DNA from 2 places in the Kocuria sp. CNJ-770 genome. Region 1 is predicted to be linked to the other one. Evidence: riboswitches for the same ligand, from Rfam matches in the RefSeq annotation. Region 1 holds a riboswitch; the other holds the start of a gene.
The links. A riboswitch is a leader RNA that binds a small molecule or an ion and turns the genes downstream of it on or off. The one in region 1 is predicted to bind glycine.

Region 1 (8,727 bases):
GACACCACCACCGGCACCCGCCTGCCCGACTGACCACCCCCGGCACCACGAGACGACGGCAGCGGGCCCGGCACCGCCACGAGAGGCGCCGGGCCCGCTGCCGTCGTCCGCCGTGCGGAACGCGCGGTCGACAGGACCGCCCGACCCACCGGGCCGCCCCGGGCGTGGGTGGAGCCCGGGCTCCCGGTCCGCCGACCGGGGCTCCGCGGCGCGGCAGCGCCCACCGCGAGGCGGGAAGTGTGACTGTTGACACACCGGCGCCCCGCCGATACGTTGGAAAGCGCATTCCCGTCGCGTCCGAGGAGATCCCGTGCCAGCCCAGACCGCTCCTGCCCCGACCGCCGAACCCCGCCGGGCGGGCGCCCACGGGAAGGTCCCCGTCCGGATCTGCCTGGTGGGGATCGGGGGCTTCGGGGAGCGGCACCTGGCGAACATCCGCCGGCTCCAGGAGGAGGGCGGCGTCCGGCTCGTCGCTGCCGTCGACCGGCGCGCCGACGACGACGGGGCGCTCGGGGCCGACGTGCCGATGTTCGGCGACCTGGAGCAGCTGCGGGCCGCAGGACTCGACGTCGACGTGGTGGTGGTCTCCACCCCGATCGACACCCACTTCGACCTCGCCCTGACGGCCCTGGACCTGGGGGCCGACGTCCTGCTCGAGAAACCGCCGGTGGCCAACCTCGAGCAGTTCCATCGCCTCCTCGGCGCCGCCGAGGAGGCGGACCGTCTCGTCCAGGTGGGCTTCCAGAGCATCGGCTCCCACGCGCTGGGGCTCATCGACCGGCTGCTGGCGAGCGGGGAGATCGGGCGGCTGCGCGCCGTGGGCGCCACGGGCCTGTGGTCCCGGGACACCGGCTACTTCACCCGCTCCCCCTGGGCCGGCCGGCGCCGCATCGGCGGTGTGGACGTGGTGGACGGGGTGGTCACGAACCCCCTCGCCCACGCCGTCATGACCGCCCTGCACATCGCCGGGGCGCGGAGCGCCGAGGACGTCGCACAGCTGCGCACCGAGCTGTACCGCGCCAACGCGATCGAGTCGGACGACACCTCGGTGGTCCGGGTCCGCACCGCGTCCGGCGTCCCCGTCACGTGCGCCCTGACGCTGTGCGCCGCCGAGCAGCAGGACCCCTTCATCACCGTCGAGGGCACCGAGGGCCGGGCGGTCCTGCACTACACCCGCGACGAGCTGACCGTCTCCGGGCCGGAGGGCACGCGGACCGTCAGCTCCGGGCGCACCAACCTGCTGGAGAACCTGATCGCCGCCCGCCGCGACGGCGCCGCGCTGCTCTGCCCCCTGGCCGCCACGGGCGCCTTCATGCGGGTGCTCGACGCCGTGCGCACCGCCCCGGACCCCGTGCCGATCGACCCCGAGCACGTGCGGTGGCTCGAGGAGGGCGGGACCCGCCGCGCCGTCCTGCCCGGGGTCGAGGACTGGGCGGCCCGCGCGGTCGCGGCGCAGTCCGGCTTCACGGGGATCGGGGCGCCGTGGGCGGTCCCCGCCGCGACCGGCGAGCGCTTCGTGGTGGCGGGCCGCGAGGTCGCCCGGGTCCGCACGGGCGAGGGCATCGCCCCGACCTCCTCGCCGCGCCCGTTCCTGCACCCGGTCCGCACCCTCGGCGGCGTCACCGTCACGGACCAGCAGCCGCTGGACCACGTCTGGCACCTGGGCGTGAGCACCGCCCTGCAGGACGTGGACGGCCTCAACTTCTGGGGCGGGCGCACCTACACCCGCGAGGACCAGCGGTACGTGTGGCGGGACGACCACGGCCGTGTCCGCCGCGTCGCGGCCCACGCCACGGACACCCGGCTGGACGAGGAGCTGTCCTGGGCCGGCCCGGACGGCACCGCGGTCCTGGCCGAGGAGCGCCGCTGGACCTTCCGCCCCGTGACCGAGCACGCCTGGGAGCTCGGTCTGCGCTTCCGCCTCTCCCCGGCCGGGAACCGCCCCGTGCAGCTGGGCAGCCCGGGGGCCAACGGGCGCGCCGGCGGCGGCTACGGCGGGTTCTTCTGGCGCCTGCCGGCCTGCACGGACGCGGACGTGTTCACCGCGGCCGCCGCGGGCGAGGACGCCGTGCACGGAAGCGTGTCCCCGTGGCTGGCCTTCTCCGCCGAGTTCGCCGGGCGCCCCGCCACGCTCGTCCTGCGCCACGGAGGGCCGTCGGCCGACCCGTGGTTCGTCCGCGTCTCGGGCTATCCGGGGGCGGGCCTCGCGCCGGCCTGGGACGCCCCGGTGACCACCGGCCCGGAGGCCCCGCTCGAGCGGGCGGTGCACGTCCTCGTGGTGGACGGCCGCCTGGACGCCACCGGGGTGCAGGCCCTGCTCGACGCTGCCGCCGAGAGCCGCGGCCCGGCCGAGAGCCCCGGCGCGTGAGCTCCTCGGGCGCCGATCGGCCGGAGAAGCGGCGCCGGGTCCTGCGCGTGCTCCAGGAGCACGGCGGGGACGCCGTGCTCCTGGAGAGCGCCACGGCGGTGTCCTGGTACCTCGACGGGGCCCGCGTGCACGTCTCCCTCGCCGGCCCGCCGGTGGCGTCCGTGCTGGTGCACCAGGACGGGGACGAGGTGGTGACCTCCGCCAGCGAGGCGGCCCGGCTCACGGCCGAGGAGCTGCCCGACGACGTCCGCCTGCACGAGCTGCCGTGGCACGCCGCCCCGGCCGCCCCGGAGAGCTGGTTCCCCGCCGCCCGCTCGATGGCGGTGCTCGCCGAGGACTGTCTCGCGGCCCCGCTCCGGGCCGCCCGCGCGTCCCTGCTGCCCGGGGAGACGCTGCGCTACGAGGCCCTGTGCCGGGTCGCCGCCGCCGTGCTCACGGACGTGCTGAGCCGGGCCACCCCGCACAGCACCGAGCGGGAGGTCGCCGCCGAGCTGTCCGCCGGGCTGGTGCGGCGCGGCGCGGAGCCGATCGTGCTGCTGTGCAGCGGCGCGCAGCGGCTGGCGCACCGCCACCCCCTGCCGACCGCGGCCCCGCTGGGGCGGCGGGCGATGGCCGTGGTCTGCGCCCGCCGCGGCGGGCTGATCGCCAACGTGACCCGCTGGGTCCGCTTCGGTCCCGCCACCGCGCAGGAGGCCGACGCGGAGGCGGGGATCGCGGAGGTCGAGGCCGACGTCCTGGACGCCCTGCGCCCCGGGCTGCCGCTCGCGGACGTGCTCCCGGTCCTCCAGCAGGCCTATCCGCGCCACGGCTTCGACGCCGGGGAGTGGACCCGGCACCACCAGGGCGGCCCCGCCGGCTACGCGGGCCGCGATCCGCGGCTGGTCCCCGGTGTCCCGGACCGGGTGCACGAGCACCAGGCCTTCGCGTGGAACCCCTCCGCCCCCGGCGCGAAGATCGAGGACACCGTGCTGCTGGGCGCCGGCGGGCCCCGGCCGCTGTCGGTGGACCCCCGCTGGCCGGTCGTCCGGGTGCGCGGCCGGGACCGCCCCGCCACGCTCGAGCGCTGAACGGCGCCGGGCCGTGGCCCGGCCGGCCGCGGCCCGGGAGACGCCGATGACCGGCGCCGCGGTGCGCGAGGGGCAGGCGCCGTTGCCTCCTGCGGCCGCCTCCACTAGATTGTGCTGACAGTCACACGACTGCCGCCATCGACGCGCGGCGGGAGAGACCCGCTCGGCCACACCGATCGGGCGCCGTAGGAGCAATTCCTCCCCGGGAAACTCTCAGGCCCAAGCACCGCCGCGCCGAGGCACCTCTGGAAAGTGGCGTGGCCTGGTCCGCGCTCGCCGACGGAGCAAGCCGCACCCCCTCCGGGTGCGGCGGAAACTCTCAGGCCGTGCAACAGATCGGGGAGGAACCCGCAGACCGCGCGAGCCCACCGCGCAGAAGCCCGGAGTTCCTCGATGACGACCACCTCGGCCCGCCGCGACCGCACCGGGGCGCGCCCGTGCCGCCGGAGGCGTCCGCGGGGACACCGCCTCCGTTGGAGGCCGACCCGTCCGCGGCGAGACCTCCCCGGAGGACCCGCCGTCGTCCCCCGAGCGCATGCCGCGGAGGCCGCCGGTGGGCCCGTGCGAGTCACGCCCGGTCCGGTGCGGCAGCCGCCGCCGGCCGTCGTCCAGCAGGGGAGCCGGGCCGCAGCGCAGCGGCCGACGCCCTCCCGTCATCCCGTCCACCCCGTCCCGGGGCCGCCACTCTGTTCTGGAGCACCACCATGGCCATCAGCGTCTTCGATCTGTTCACCGTGGGCATCGGCCCCTCGAGCTCGCACACCGTCGGGCCCATGCGCGCCGCCCGCCGCTTCGCCGGGACCCTGGTCGCCCAGGACCTCCTGGAGCGCACCGCCGACCTGCGCGTGGACGTCTACGGGTCGCTGTCCGCCACCGGTCGCGGCCACGGCACGTTCACCGCGATCCTGCTGGGTCTGGAGGGCTACGACCCGGAGCAGGTCCGCCCCGACGAGGTGGAGGAGCGGCTGGCCGACATCGCCGGCACCGGGAGGCTGCGGCTGTGCGCGGCCCTCGGGCACCGCAGGGACCTCCGCTACGGCGTCGCGGACATGGTGCAGCACCCGCTGACCGTGCTGGAGCGGCACACCAACGGCATGCGCTTCCAGGCGCTCGACGCGGACGGAACCGTGCTCGCCGGCGAGACCTGGTTCTCCGTGGGCGGCGGGTTCATCGTCCGGGAGGGCGAGGAGGACACCGCCGCGGCCGAGCTGGAGGCCGCCAGCGCACAGGTGCCCCACCCCTTCCGCACCGCCCGGGAGCTGCTGGGCCACTGCGCGGGCACCGGCCGGCCGATCAGCGAGGTGATGCTGGCCAACGAGCGGACGTGGCGCCGTGAGGACGAGATCCGGGAGCAGCTGCTGCACATCTGGGCCGTGATGGAGGAGTGCAAGGACTCCAGCCTCCGGCGCACGGGCCCGCTGCCCGGAGGGCTGGACGTCGCCCGCCGCGCCCCGGAGTGGCACCGGCGGCTGCGCACCGAGGACCCGGACCGGGACCCGGGCTTCTGGCCGGAGTGGGTGAACCTCGTGGCCCTGGCGGTCAACGAGGAGAACGCCTCCGGCGGCCGGGTGGTCACCGCCCCCACCAACGGGGCGGCCGGCATCATCCCGGCGGTGCTGTTCTACGCCACCCACTACTCCCCCGCGGCCCGGGCCGCCGCCGCCGAGGGCCCGGAGGCGCTCGAGGCCGCCCGGCAGGACCTCGTGGTCCGGTTCCTGCTCACGGCCGGGGCGGTCGGGGTGCTCTACAAGGAGCAGGCCTCGATCTCCGGGGCCGAGGTCGGCTGCCAGGGCGAGGTGGGGTCCGCCTCCTCGATGGCCGCCGCCGGCCTGGCGGAGGTCCTCGGCGGCACGCCCGCCCAGGTGGAGAACGCCGCCGAGATCGCCATGGAGCATAACCTCGGGCTGACCTGCGACCCGATCGGCGGCCTGGTGCAGATCCCGTGCATCGAGCGCAACGCGATCGCCGCGGCCAAGGCCATCAACGCCGCCAAGATGGCCATGTGGGGGGACGGCACGCACCGGGTCAGTCTCGACCAGGTCATCGTGACGATGCGCGAGACCGGCAAGGACATGAGCCACAAGTACAAGGAGACCGCCCTGGGCGGACTCGCCGTCAACGTCGTGGAGTGCTGACCCGCCCCCGTCCCGCGGCGGAGGGACCGCCCGCGCGGCCTCCCCGCCGGGCCGGCCGCCGCGAACCGCCCGGGCGGGCACGTCGTCCGTGGTCGGCACGTCATCAAGGGGCACACTGCGCCCCGGACTGGACAAAGGTCTAGCCTCGTGCCGAGGAGGTTTGCAGATGAGAATGACCTTGGCGGACGTGGTGGCCGCTCTCGGCGTGCTGATGACGGCCCCCGCGATGGCCGGCATGGGACTCACGCTCCTCGGGGGCCGGGCCCCGTACGACCTGCTCGTCGGCACGGTGGTGCTCGGCGTCGTCCTCACGATCGCCGGTCTGGTGCCCCGCTTCGAGCAGCACCGGCTCGGCTGGGCGAGCCAGACGGACGCGCTGCTGCGGGCCCGGCAGCAGGCCCGGCGCACCCCCGACGCCCCCGGTGACCAGGGGCCGGCGGGGTCAGACCGCGGCCTCCTGCAGGGCGGGCAGCGCCTGCTGCCGCAGCGCCAGGCCGAGTCCGGGGCGGTCCAGGAGCTCCAGCCGTGACCCCGTGACGCGCACCGGGGACGGCCCGGCCAGGACGCCGAGATCGGCGAACCCCGCGTCCTCGACCACCTCCACCATGGTCGGCTCCGCGAGGGTCAGCGCCAGCTGCCCCGAGAGCTCCGGCAGCAGGTGGGGGGCGATCCCCACGTTGTGGGTGCGGGCGAGCTCCACGATCCGCCGGAAGGGAGTGATGCCGCCCACCCGTACGATGTTCGGCTGGACGATGTCCACGGCCCCGGCGGCGATGAAGTCCCGGAACCGGTAGACGTTGTGCAGGTTCTCCCCGAGCGCGATGGGCACACGGCTGAACCGTCGCAGCTGGCGGTAGCCCTCGAGGTCGTCCGCGCGCAGCGGCTCCTCCAGCCACGAGGGCGCGAAGGGCTCCAGCGCGTCCAGGGCCCGGCGGGCCGTGGGCAGGTCCCAGCGCTGGTTGGCGTCGATCATCAGGCCGCGGTCGGGGCCGAGCAGCTCGCGCACGGCGGCCACGCGCTCGACGTCCTCGCGCAGGTCGGGCCGGCCCACCTTGATCTTGACGGCGCCGAAGCCCGCGGCGACCCAGCGGCGCACCTGCTCCCGCAGCTCGTCGAGCTCGTAGTGCAGGTTCACGCCGGAGCCGTAGACGGCCACGTCCTGCTGCCGCCGGCCCAGCAGCGCGGGCACGGACAGGCCGGCCCGCCGGGCCCGCAGGTCCCACAGGGCCAGGTCGATCCCCGCGAGGGCGATGCCGGTGAGCCCCGTGCCGCCCTCGTGCAGGAACTTCCAGGCGTCGTCCCACAGCACCTCCGGGTGCTCGTCTCGGCCGCGGACGAAGGCGGCGAGGTCGTCGTCGAGCAGCGCCTGCACGGCGCGCGCCCCGATGGTCGGGGTCCAGGAGAAGCCGGTGCCGGTGGCGCCGTCGTCGGCCACGACCGTGACGGCGATCAGGTGGTTGCGCGGGGCCTCGGGGCCCCAGCTGCGCAGCAGCCGGGCGGTGATCAGCTCGGTGTGCACGGCGGCGATGCTCATGCGGTGTCCTTCCCGTGCCGCCCGGCGCCGGCGAGCTCCCCGGAGGCCGGGTCACCGGCGTCCTCGCGGAGCTCGGTGCGCCAGGAGCGCGCCGGCTCCCAGCCCAGCTCCTCGCGGGCCTTGTCGATGCTGAAGGCCGGCGCCGTCCCGGTCAGGCCCGCGGCGAGCTCCTCGCTGCCGGGGACGAACTGCGGGATCAGCTCCGCCAGCGGGCGCCGGGCCAGGGCGTCGGCGGCGCCCACGAAGAAGGTGTCCCCGTTGCGGACGGCGCCCATCCCCTCGAGCAGCGCCTCGAGGAAGGTGGTGACGTCCCGGGCGTCCACGTAGTTGAACAGCGCCGGCGCGGCCAGCGCCGGGTCGTCCAGGCGCTCGCGCACGGTGTGCCCCTGCTGGGTCGGCGCGCCGGCCCACTCCTCGGGGGCGATCACGTAGCAGGGGCGGAAGGAGGCGTAGCGCACGCTCCCGCCGCGGGCCGCGGCGAACATCTGCGCGACCTGCTCGGCGACGTGCTTGGACAGCCCGTAGGCGTGCCACGGCCGCGGCGGGGTGTCCTCGGTCAGCGGGAGGGCGGGCGGCAGCCAGCCGGCCGGGGAGCCGTAGCCCAGCACGGTGGGGCTGCTGGCCATCACGATCCGGCGGGCCCCGGCCTCGGTGGCGGCCTCGGCCACGGTGTGGGCGATCACGGCGTTGGTCTGCAGGATGACGTGCTCGGGGGCGCTGAAGGGCACGGCGATGGCCGCGAGGTTGACCACCGCGTCCGGGCGCGCCGCGCGCATCAGCGCGTGCGTGGCCTCGGGGTCGGTGAGCTCGGCGGCCCGGTGCTCGACGGCCCGGTGCGCGGCCGCCCGCTGCGCCTCGGGCGGCAGGGCGCGGTCGACGCTGACGACGTCGTAGCCGGCCTCCGCCAGCCCGGCGACGACGCTGCGCCCGAGCCGGCCGGACCCGCCGGTGACCACCACCCGGGTCATGCCGGGACTCCGCTGCGCCGGTCCGCGGCGGTGCTGCCGAGGTCCAGGTCGGCGATCCGCACCGGTGCGCCCGTCTCGAGGGAGCGGTTGCCGGCGATGCCCACGGACACGGCCGCCACGCCGTCGCGGTAGCCGGAGGGCCGGCCGTAGGGGTCCCCCCCCGGTCCCCGGAACACGTCGGCGAGCAGGAGCCGGTCCCCGCCGCCGTGGCTGCCGGAGCCGTTGCGGACGGGCACCTCCTCGGCGGTCCCCCAGTGCCGCTGGACGACCAGCCGCTCGCCGCGCCGCCGGGCCCCGCCCTGCTCCGCCCCGGCGGTGACCGAGGGGTCCACCGGGGTCCCGCCGGCGGCGGGCAGCACGGCCGCGCGCTCCACGACCTCCAGCTCGGCCCGGCCCTCGGTGCCGTTGACGGCCACCCGGTAGCCCTCCCAGGGCGAGTGGGCGTTGAGGGAGTAGGAGAGGGTGGCGCCGCGGGCGTAGTCGACCACGAGCGCGAGGTTGTCCTCGATGGTGATCCCGTCGGAGAACACGTCCTGGTCCCGGCGGTAGCCGTCGTGGTGCTGGTGGTCGAGGTAGAGCCGGCTGAGCCGCTCGTCGGAGCGCAGGTCCAGGGCGAAGGGGTCGCCGTCCGGCCCGGCGGGGCGGACGGCGCCGG
Region 2 (8,727 bases), on a different contig from region 1:
CCGGGGCCGCGATCATCCAGCCCACGCGCCAGCCGGTCATCGCGTAGGTCTTGGCCACGCCGTTGAGGATCACCACCCGGTCGCCCAGCTCGGGCACGGCGGCGGCGATCGAGGTGAACGGGACGCCGTCGTAGGTGAGGTGCTGGTAGATCTCGTCGGTGAGCACGAAGATCCCCTTCTCGGCCGCCCAGCGGCCCACGGCGGCGGTCTCCTCGGGGGAGTACACCGCGCCGGTGGGGTTGGACGGGGAGCAGAACAGCAGCGCCTTGGTGCGCTCCGTGCAGGCCTCCTCGAGCAGCTCCGGGGTGACCTTGTAGCCGAGCTCCGGGCCGGCGAAGACCTCCACCGGGTTGCCGCCGGCGAGCTTGATGGCCTCCGGGTACGTGGTCCAGTACGGGGCGGGGAGCAGGACGTCGTCGCCCTCGTCCACGACCGTGGCGAAGGCCTGGAACACGGCCTGCTTGCCGCCGTTGGTGACGAGCACCTGCGAGGGCTCCACGGCGTACCCGTCGTCCCGCGCGGTCTGCTCGGCGACCGCCTTCCGCAGCTCGGGCAGGCCCGCGGCCGGCGTGTACCGGAAGTTGGCCGGGTCCTGCAGGGCCGCCGCGGCGGCGTCCACGATGTACTGCGGGGTGGGGAAGTCGGGCTCCCCGGCCCCGAAGCCGATCACGGGGCGGCCGGCGGCCTTGAGCGCCTTCGCCTTGGCGTCCACCGCGAGCGTCGCGGACTCTGCGATGGCGCCGACGCGCCGGGAGATGCGGGATGCGGTCATGACCGGGGGCCTCCTGGAAGGGGGACGGACGGGCGCCGCCGTGCGCGGCGGCGGCGGTGCGGACCTGCCCCATGCTACTCGGGGCCGCCCGGGGGCCCGGGGGCGGGGCGCGCCGCCGTTCCCGGGCGGATTGCACCGGCGCGCCCCGGTCCCCTAGGATGGACGACTGGTGTCATCGACGCCTGCCCGGGCGCGCCGTCGCGGCGGTGCCGGGTGGTAGAGTCGGTGACCGGGTCCGAGCGATCGAGGCCGGCGTGCGCACGCCGGTCAAGGCCGTGAGGCGCGAAGGGCAGTGGCGCAATTGGTAGCGCAGCGGTCTCCAAAACCGCAGGTTGCAGGTTCGAGTCCTGTCTGCCCTGCTCCAGTCCGGAGCGGATCCGGCGCCCCCTCCGGGGGGTGCCGGGCCCGCACGGCGACGGCGGGCCGGCAGCACCGCACGGCCCGCACGAGTCCACACAGGGAGAGCCGATGTCGCAGACCACCGCCGGCAGGGCGTCGGGCCAGCCCCCGGGGCAGGGCGCCGAGAGTCCTCGCGGCATCTTCGGGCGCCTGTTCCTCTTCCTGCGCCAGGTCGTCGGGGAGCTCCGGAAGGTCGTCACCCCCACGCGGCGCGAACTGGTGAACTACGTGCTGGTCGTCCTCGTGTTCGTCGCGTTCATGATGGTGCTCATCTCCGTCCTGGACCTCGCGTTCGGGCAGGCCGCGCTGTGGATCTTCGGGCAGGGCGACGCCGCCGGATGACCCGGGCGGCGCACGGACCGCGCACGGCGACCGTGGCCCAGCAGAGCACGACATCCACGACAGAACAGGGAGATCCAGTGACCGAGCACGAGCTCGAAAACGGCACCGAGGCACCGGCCGAGGTCGACCAGCAGGCCCCGGCGCTGCCGGAGTCCGAGTCCTCCGTGCAGGAGGAGGACTTCGCGGCCGCCCACGCCCCGGAGGAGTCCGCGGCGGCACCCCTCGCCGAGGAGGCGCCCGTTCCGGACGAGGCCCCCGCGGTGGACCCTGTCGAGGAGTTCAAGTCCAAGCTGCGCCGCCAGGAGGGTGACTGGTACGTCATCCACACCTACGCCGGCTACGAGAACCGTGTGAAGACGAACCTCGAGACCCGCATCCAGTCCCTCAACATGGAGGAGGACATCTTCCAGATCGAGGTGCCCATGGAAGAGGTCGTCGAGATCAAGAACGCCCAGCGCAAGGTGGTCCGCCGGGTGAGGATCCCCGGCTACGTGCTGGTGCGCATGAACCTCACCGACGCCTCCTGGGGCGCGGTGCGCCACACCCCGGGCGTGACGGGCTTCGTGGGCCAGGACGCGTACAACCCCGTCCCCCTGCGCCTGGACGAGGTCTTCGAGATGCTCAACCCGGTGTTCGAGGCCCCGCAGGGCGCCGGCGGCGAGGCCGCCGCCCAGCCGAGCGCGCAGCCGCAGATCGACGTCGACTTCGAGGTCGGGGAGTCCGTGATCGTCAAGGAGGGTCCCTTCGAGACCCTTCCCGCCACCATCTCCGAGATCAAGGTGGAGTCCCAGCAGCTCGTCGTCCTCGTGTCGATCTTCGAGCGCGAGACCCCCGTCACCCTCGGCTTCAACCAGGTCTCCAAGATCTGACCCGGCGGGCGCGACCGCCCGCCCACCGTTCCCGTCCCCGCGGCGCATGCTTCGCCGCCGGGGCCGACCGGCCGCCGCGCCACGGCGGCCACCCGCCGTCGTACGCTCCTGTGCGCCGGTACGTCCAGCAGAAGAAGGACCAGCACATGGCTCCCAAGAAGAAGAAGGTCTCCGGCCTCATCAAGCTGCAGATCCAGGCAGGCGCCGCCAACCCGGCGCCCCCCGTGGGCCCGGCCCTCGGTCAGCACGGCGTCAACATCATGGAGTTCTGCAAGGCCTACAACGCGGCCACGGAGTCCCAGCGCGGCAACATCGTCCCCGTGGAGATCACGGTGTACGAGGACCGCTCGTTCACGTTCGTCACCAAGACCCCGCCCGCCGCGCAGCTCATCAAGAAGGCCGCCGGCGTCGCCAAGGGCTCCGGCGTCCCGCACACCCAGAAGGTCGGCAAGCTCACCATGGACCAGGTCCGGGAGATCGCCGAGACCAAGAAGGAAGACCTCAACGCCAACGACATCGACGCCGCGGCGAAGATCATCGCCGGCACCGCCCGCTCGATGGGCATCGAGGTCGAGTGATCAGCCTCGGCTGACACCACCCACCGTTATTGACGTGGCAGGACCGAGCGCGGTCCGCAGACCACAACTGCACAAGGAGAAGAAGCAGATGGCAAAGCGCAGCAAGGCATACCAGGCGGCAGCGGCCCGGATCGGCGAGGGGCTCTACAGCCCGGCCGAGGCCGTGGCCCTGGCCAAGGAGATCGACACCGCCAAGACCGACTCCACCGTGGAGGTCGTCCTCCGGCTCGGCGTGGACCCCCGCAAGGCGGACCAGATGGTCCGCGGCACGGTCAACCTGCCCAACGGCACCGGCAAGACCGCCCGAGTCGTCGTCTTCGCGACCGGCGACAAGGCCGCCGCCGCGGAGGAGGCCGGCGCCGACCACGTGGGCTCCGACGACCTGATCGCCCGCATCCAGGGCGGCTGGACCGACTTCGACGCCGCCGTGGCGACCCCGGACATGATGGGGAAGGTGGGGCGCCTGGGCAAGGTGCTCGGTCCGCGCAACCTCATGCCGAACCCGAAGACGGGCACCGTCACCATGGACGTGACCAAGGCCGTCAACGACATCAAGGGCGGCAAGATCGACTTCCGCGTCGACAAGCACTCGAACCTGCACTTCATCGTGGGCAAGACCTCCTTCGAGGTCGAGAAGCTGGCCGAGAACTACGGCGCCGCGCTCGAGGAGATCCTGCGCCTGAAGCCCTCCGCCTCGAAGGGCCGCTACATCACCAAGGCGACCGTCTCGACCACGTTCGGCCCGGGCATCCCGGTCGACCCGAACGCCACCGAGGTCGTCGTCGGCGCCTGACGCCGCACACCGGGCCCCAGCGGGCCCGCACGGGGGGCCCGGCCGCTGCGGCCGGGCCCCCCGTCGTTCCACCCACGCGAGCCCGGGGGCACCGCCGCCCTCCGGAAGGGAGTCCCCGTGATCGAGCACCCCCCAGTGCGGATCGAGCAGATGCGCATCCCCGACGACTTCGACGACGCCGCCCAGGAGCTGCTGGGCCGGGTCGCCGGTCTGGTGCGCCGGTCCCGTCAGCACGTGTGGGGCATCTCGGACCTCACGGGCGACGCGCAGGAGCTCTACCGGGACCTGCTGGACCCCTTCGAGCGGGTCGTGGTGCTGCTGGCCTGGGCCGGGGACCGGCTCGCGGGCCGGGCCGAGGTGCGCATGCCCCTGGTGGCCTCCACCGGGACCGCGCACATCACCGTCGACGTGGACCCCGACGTCACCTCGCAGGGCACGGGCAGCGAGCTGCTCGGCGCGGCCGAGCAGCTCGCGGTGGGCGAGTCCCGCCGGCACCTGCGGATCCAGACCGAGCACCCCGGCCCGGAGGAGATCCAGGGCGACGGCAGCGTGACCGGGGTCTTCCCCGTGATCACCCCGGGGATGGTCGAATGGGTCGACGCCGCGGACGGCTCCGGCCGCCTGCCCGTCTCCAACCGGCAGACCCGCTTCGCCCTCCACGCCGGGTACCGGCTGGAGTCGGTCAGCGACTTCGGCGTCCTGGAGGTCCCCCTGCCGCCGGCCCGCGTGCAGGCCCTGCTGCGCGAGGTCGCGGCCTCGCCGGCTCCGGAGGCGTACCGCATCCACGTGTGGACCGGGCCCGCCCCCGAGGAGCGGCTCGACGAGCTCGCCGCCCTGCACTCGCGGATGGCCGCCGACTCCTTCCTGGCCCCGGTGGAGGCCGACCCGGAGCCCTGGGACGCCGAGCGGGTGCGCCGCACCGAGCAGCTGCGCGCCGAGGCCGGCAACGTGTCGCTGGTCGCCGTCGCCGAGCACGGGACCACCGGGCGCCTGGTCGGGATGACGGAGATCGTCCTGGCGGGGGAGGACCCGGTGATCGGGATGCAGGACGAGACCGTGGTGCTGCGCGAGCACCGCCGCCGGTGGCTCGCCACCCGTCTCAAGCTCGCGAACCTGCAGCAGCTCGAACGGCTGGCCCCGGCCGTGCGCACCGTGTACTCGTGGTCCCACAGCGGCGACGACCGGATGAGCCGGGTCAACCACCGCCTCGGCTTCCGGGTCGCCGGGCGCAGCGGGGTGTGGTCCCGGGAGTTCCCGGCGGCCTGACCGCCCGGGGACCGAGCCGCTTCGCGCGGGCGGCGCCGATTTGGCGGGCCCGGGGCCCTCGGGTAGGGTGGGCTGTACCAAAGACCGCCGGTCGTGTTCTCCCTGCCTCGTGCGCCCCGTTCAGGAGCGTGCGGAACGGGGAGCAGCCGTAAGAGTTCCGCCAGGAACGGCCAGCGCAGGTGAACCAGCACAGCGAGCACGCCCCGGACCAGGGGTGGGCCGCGGAGCCCCGGGCATCTGCGCGGGGCTTTTTCTGTGTCCGGGCCCTTCCGGCAGCGGCCGGCATCGAAGACCGGAAGGAGTACCATGGCGAACCCGGAAAAGGCAGCCGCGGTCGCCGAGTTGAAGGAACTGTTCTCCAACTCGGACGCCGCTGTCCTGACTGAGTACCGCGGCCTCACCGTGGCCCAGCTCAAGGAGCTGCGCCGCTCGCTCGGTGAGAACGCCGAATACGCCGTGGTGAAGAACACGCTGACCGCGATCGCGGCCAAGGAGATGGGCATCGACGCGTTCGACGGCCAGCTCGCCGGCCCGAGCGCGATCGCCTTCATCTCGGGGGACCCCGTCGAGGCCGCCAAGAGCCTGCGTGACTTCGCCAAGGCGAACCCGCAGCTCGTCGTCAAGGGCGGTTACCTCGAGGGCAAGGCCCTCAGCGAGGCGGAGATCAAGCAGCTCGCGGACCTCGAGTCCCGCGAGGTGCTGCTGGCCAAGGTGGCCGGTGCCGCCCAGGCGTCCCTGTCCCAGGCCGCGGCGCTGTTCCAGGCCCCGCTGTCCAAGACCGTCCGTACGGCCGAGGCGCTGCGCGCCAAGGTCGAGGAGCAGGGCGCCTGACCAGCACCCCGCCGCGAGGCACATTCTCACCACGGAACCAGACCGTCCCGCGCCGACGAACCCGGCCGGGGCACACCATCGAAAAGGAGCCACACCATGGCCAAGCTCACCACCGCTGAACTGATCGACGCGTTCAAGGAGCTCTCCCTCATCGAGCTCTCCGAGTTCGTCAAGGCCTTCGAGGAGACCTTCGACGTCACCGCCGCCGCCCCCGTGGCCGTCGCCGGTGCCGCCGCTCCGGCCGCCGCCGCCGAGGAGGCCGAGGAGCAGACCGAGTTCGACGTCGTGCTCGAGGCCGCCGGCGACAAGAAGATCCAGGTCATCAAGGAGGTCCGCGCGCTGACCTCCCTCGGCCTCAAGGAGGCCAAGGACCTCGTGGACTCGGCCCCCAAGGCCGTCCTCGAGGGCGCCAACAAGGAGGCCGCGGACAAGGCCAAGGAGGCCCTCGAGGGCGCCGGCGCCACCGTCACCCTCAAGTAGGACCCTCCCGGAGGCGCCACGGCGCACCCGATCCCACGAGGCCCCGGACGCACGGCGTCCGGGGCTCGTGCCGTGCCCGCCGGGGTGTGGGACACTGGAGGCACAACCACATCGGCCGCCCACCCGCAGCGGGAGAGTCCGCCGCCGTCCGCCCCCGGACGGCCGGCGGCGCCGAAGGAGCAAATCCTCCCCGGGAATCTCTCAGGCACCCGTACCGCTGCGAGCAGGCCACTCTGAAGAGGTCAACCGCCCCCGGCCACCGGCCCCGGGCGGGGACCACCGACGGTGCAAGCCGGCCCCCGCGCGGAGCCGGTGAAAACTCTCAGGTCAGCGAACAGAGCGGGGAGGGCCGGACGGGCCCCACCGGGCCTCGAACCACGAGGAGCTGACCTTGTCCTTCCTTCCACGCCACCTCGGACCGGACGCGGCCGAGACCGGGATCATGCTCGAGACCATCGGCGCGGCCGACCTCGACGAGCTCGTCGCCCGCGCGGTCCCCCGCAGCATCGCCGGCGACGAGCCCCTGCGGCTGCCGGAGCCCATGTCGGAGCACGAGGCGCTCACCGCCCTGCGCCGGATCGCGGCGAAGAACCGGGTGATGACCCAGATGATCGGCCAGGCTACGCCGAGACCGTCACCCCGCCCGCGCTGCGCCGCAACATCCTCGAGAACCCCGCCTGGTACACCTCCTACACCCCGTACCAGCCGGAGATCTCCCAGGGCCGCCTCGAGGCCCTGCTGACCTTCCAGAACGCCGTCATGGACCTCACCGGCCTCGACCTGGCCAACGCCTCCCTGCTCGACGAGGCCACCGCCGTGGCGGAGGCCGTGCTCATGATGCGCCGCGCCAACCGCAGGTCCGGCAGCCGCCGCGTCGCCGTGGACTCCCGCACCCTGCCGCAGACCCTCGCCGTGCTGCGCGGGCGCTGCCGGGCCGTGGGCATCGACCTGGTCGTCGCCGACCTCGCCGAGGGCCTGCCCGAGGGCGAGTTCTTCGGCGTGGTCCTGACCCAGGTCGGCGTCGACGGGGACGTCGCCGACCTGGCGGAGCGCACGGAGCAGGCCCACGCGCAGGGCGCGCTGGTGGCCGTCGCCACCGACCTGCTGGCCCTCACCCTCCTGCGCTCCCCGGGGGAGCAGGGCGCGGACATCGCCGTCGGCTCCGCCCAGCGCTTCGGGGTGCCCCTGTTCTTCGGCGGGCCCCACGCCGCGTTCATGGCCTGCCGCAAGGGCCTGGAGCGCAATCTGCCCGGCCGCCTGGTGGGCGTCTCGGTGGACTCCTCCGGCCGGCCGGCCTACCGCCTGGCGCTGCAGACCCGCGAGCAGCACATCCGCCGCGAGAAGGCCACCTCCAACATCTGCACGGCCCAGGCGCTGCTGGCCATCGTCGCCGGCGCCTACGCCGCCTACCACGGCGCGGACGGGCTGCGCGCCATCGCCGAGCGCGTGCACGGGCTCGCCGCGCGGCTGGCCGAGGGGCTCTCCGCCGCCGGGGTGCCGGTGGTGCACGGCACGTTCTTCGACACCGTCCTGGCCGAGGTGCCCGGCCGCGCCGACGCGGTCGTCGCGGCCGCCGCCGAGCGCGGCGTCAACGTCCGCCGGGCCGACGCCGACCACGTGTCCGTCTCGGTGGGGGAGCCCCACGACGAGCGCGACGTGGACGCGGTGCTGGCCGCCTTCGGGACCTCCGCCCCCGCGGACGGGACCGCCGTCTGGGACCTGCCGGCCGCGCTGCTGCGCACCGACTCCTACCTCGCCCACCCGGTGTTCACCCTGCACCGCTCCGAGACCGCGATGATGCGCTGGCTGCGCTCCCTCGCGGACAAGGACCTGGCCCTGGACCGGACCATGATCCCGCTGGGCTCCTGCACCATGAAGCTCAACGCGGCCGCGGAGATGGAGCCCATCAGCTGGCCCGAGTTTGCCTCGATCCACCCGCTGGCCCCCGAGGAGCAGACCGTCGGCTACCGGGAGCTCATCGCCCAGCTGGAGTCCTGGCTCGCGGAGATCACCGGCTACGCCGCCGTGTCCGTCCAGCCCAACGCCGGGTCGCAGGGGGAGCTCGCCGGTCTGCTGGCGATCCGCCGCTACCACCTCTCCCGCGGGGACGACCGGCGCACCACCATCCTCATCCCGTCCTCCGCCCACGGCACCAACGCGGCGTCCGCGGTGCTCGCCGACCTGAAGGTCGTGGTGGTGGCCACGGCCGCGGACGGCTCCGTGGACCTGGACGACCTCGACGCGAAGATCGCGGCCGTGGGGGACGAGCTCGCGGGGATCATGATCACCTACCCCTCCACGCACGGGGTGTTCGAGGAGCAGGTCACCGCCGTCTGCGCGGCCGTGCACGACGCCGGCGGGCAGGTCTACGTGGACGGCGCCAACCTCAACGCCCTC

Region 2: another riboswitch for glycine. It lies ahead of gcvP (aminomethyl-transferring glycine dehydrogenase); the one in region 1 lies ahead of BJF77_RS06320 (L-serine ammonia-lyase).

Annotation. Positions count from the first base shown of each region.
Region 1 is NZ_MKJW01000082.1:483-9,209, forward strand. It holds partial or broken gene BJF77_RS06305 (sugar ABC transporter ATP-binding protein) at 1-33, shown strand, start outside; gene BJF77_RS06310 (DUF6807 family protein) at 311-2,368, shown strand; gene BJF77_RS06315 (Xaa-Pro peptidase family protein) at 2,365-3,435, shown strand; glycine riboswitch at 3,575-3,674, shown strand; gene BJF77_RS06320 (L-serine ammonia-lyase) at 4,140-5,570, shown strand; gene BJF77_RS06325 (hypothetical protein) at 5,737-6,099, shown strand; gene BJF77_RS06330 (mandelate racemase/muconate lactonizing enzyme family protein) at 6,013-7,104, opposite strand; gene BJF77_RS06335 (NAD(P)-dependent oxidoreductase) at 7,101-8,072, opposite strand; gene BJF77_RS06340 (Gfo/Idh/MocA family protein) at 8,069-8,727, opposite strand, start outside.
Region 2 is NZ_MKJW01000033.1:896-9,622, forward strand. It holds gene BJF77_RS01495 (pyridoxal phosphate-dependent aminotransferase) at 1-772, opposite strand, end outside; tRNA gene BJF77_RS01500 (tRNA-Trp) at 1,059-1,131, shown strand; gene secE (preprotein translocase subunit SecE) at 1,241-1,513, shown strand; gene nusG (transcription termination/antitermination protein NusG) at 1,591-2,382, shown strand; gene rplK (50S ribosomal protein L11) at 2,529-2,960, shown strand; gene rplA (50S ribosomal protein L1) at 3,049-3,753, shown strand; gene BJF77_RS01525 (GNAT family N-acetyltransferase) at 3,871-5,019, shown strand; gene rplJ (50S ribosomal protein L10) at 5,326-5,850, shown strand; gene rplL (50S ribosomal protein L7/L12) at 5,947-6,330, shown strand; glycine riboswitch at 6,450-6,557, shown strand; partial or broken gene gcvP (aminomethyl-transferring glycine dehydrogenase) at 6,722-8,727, shown strand, end outside.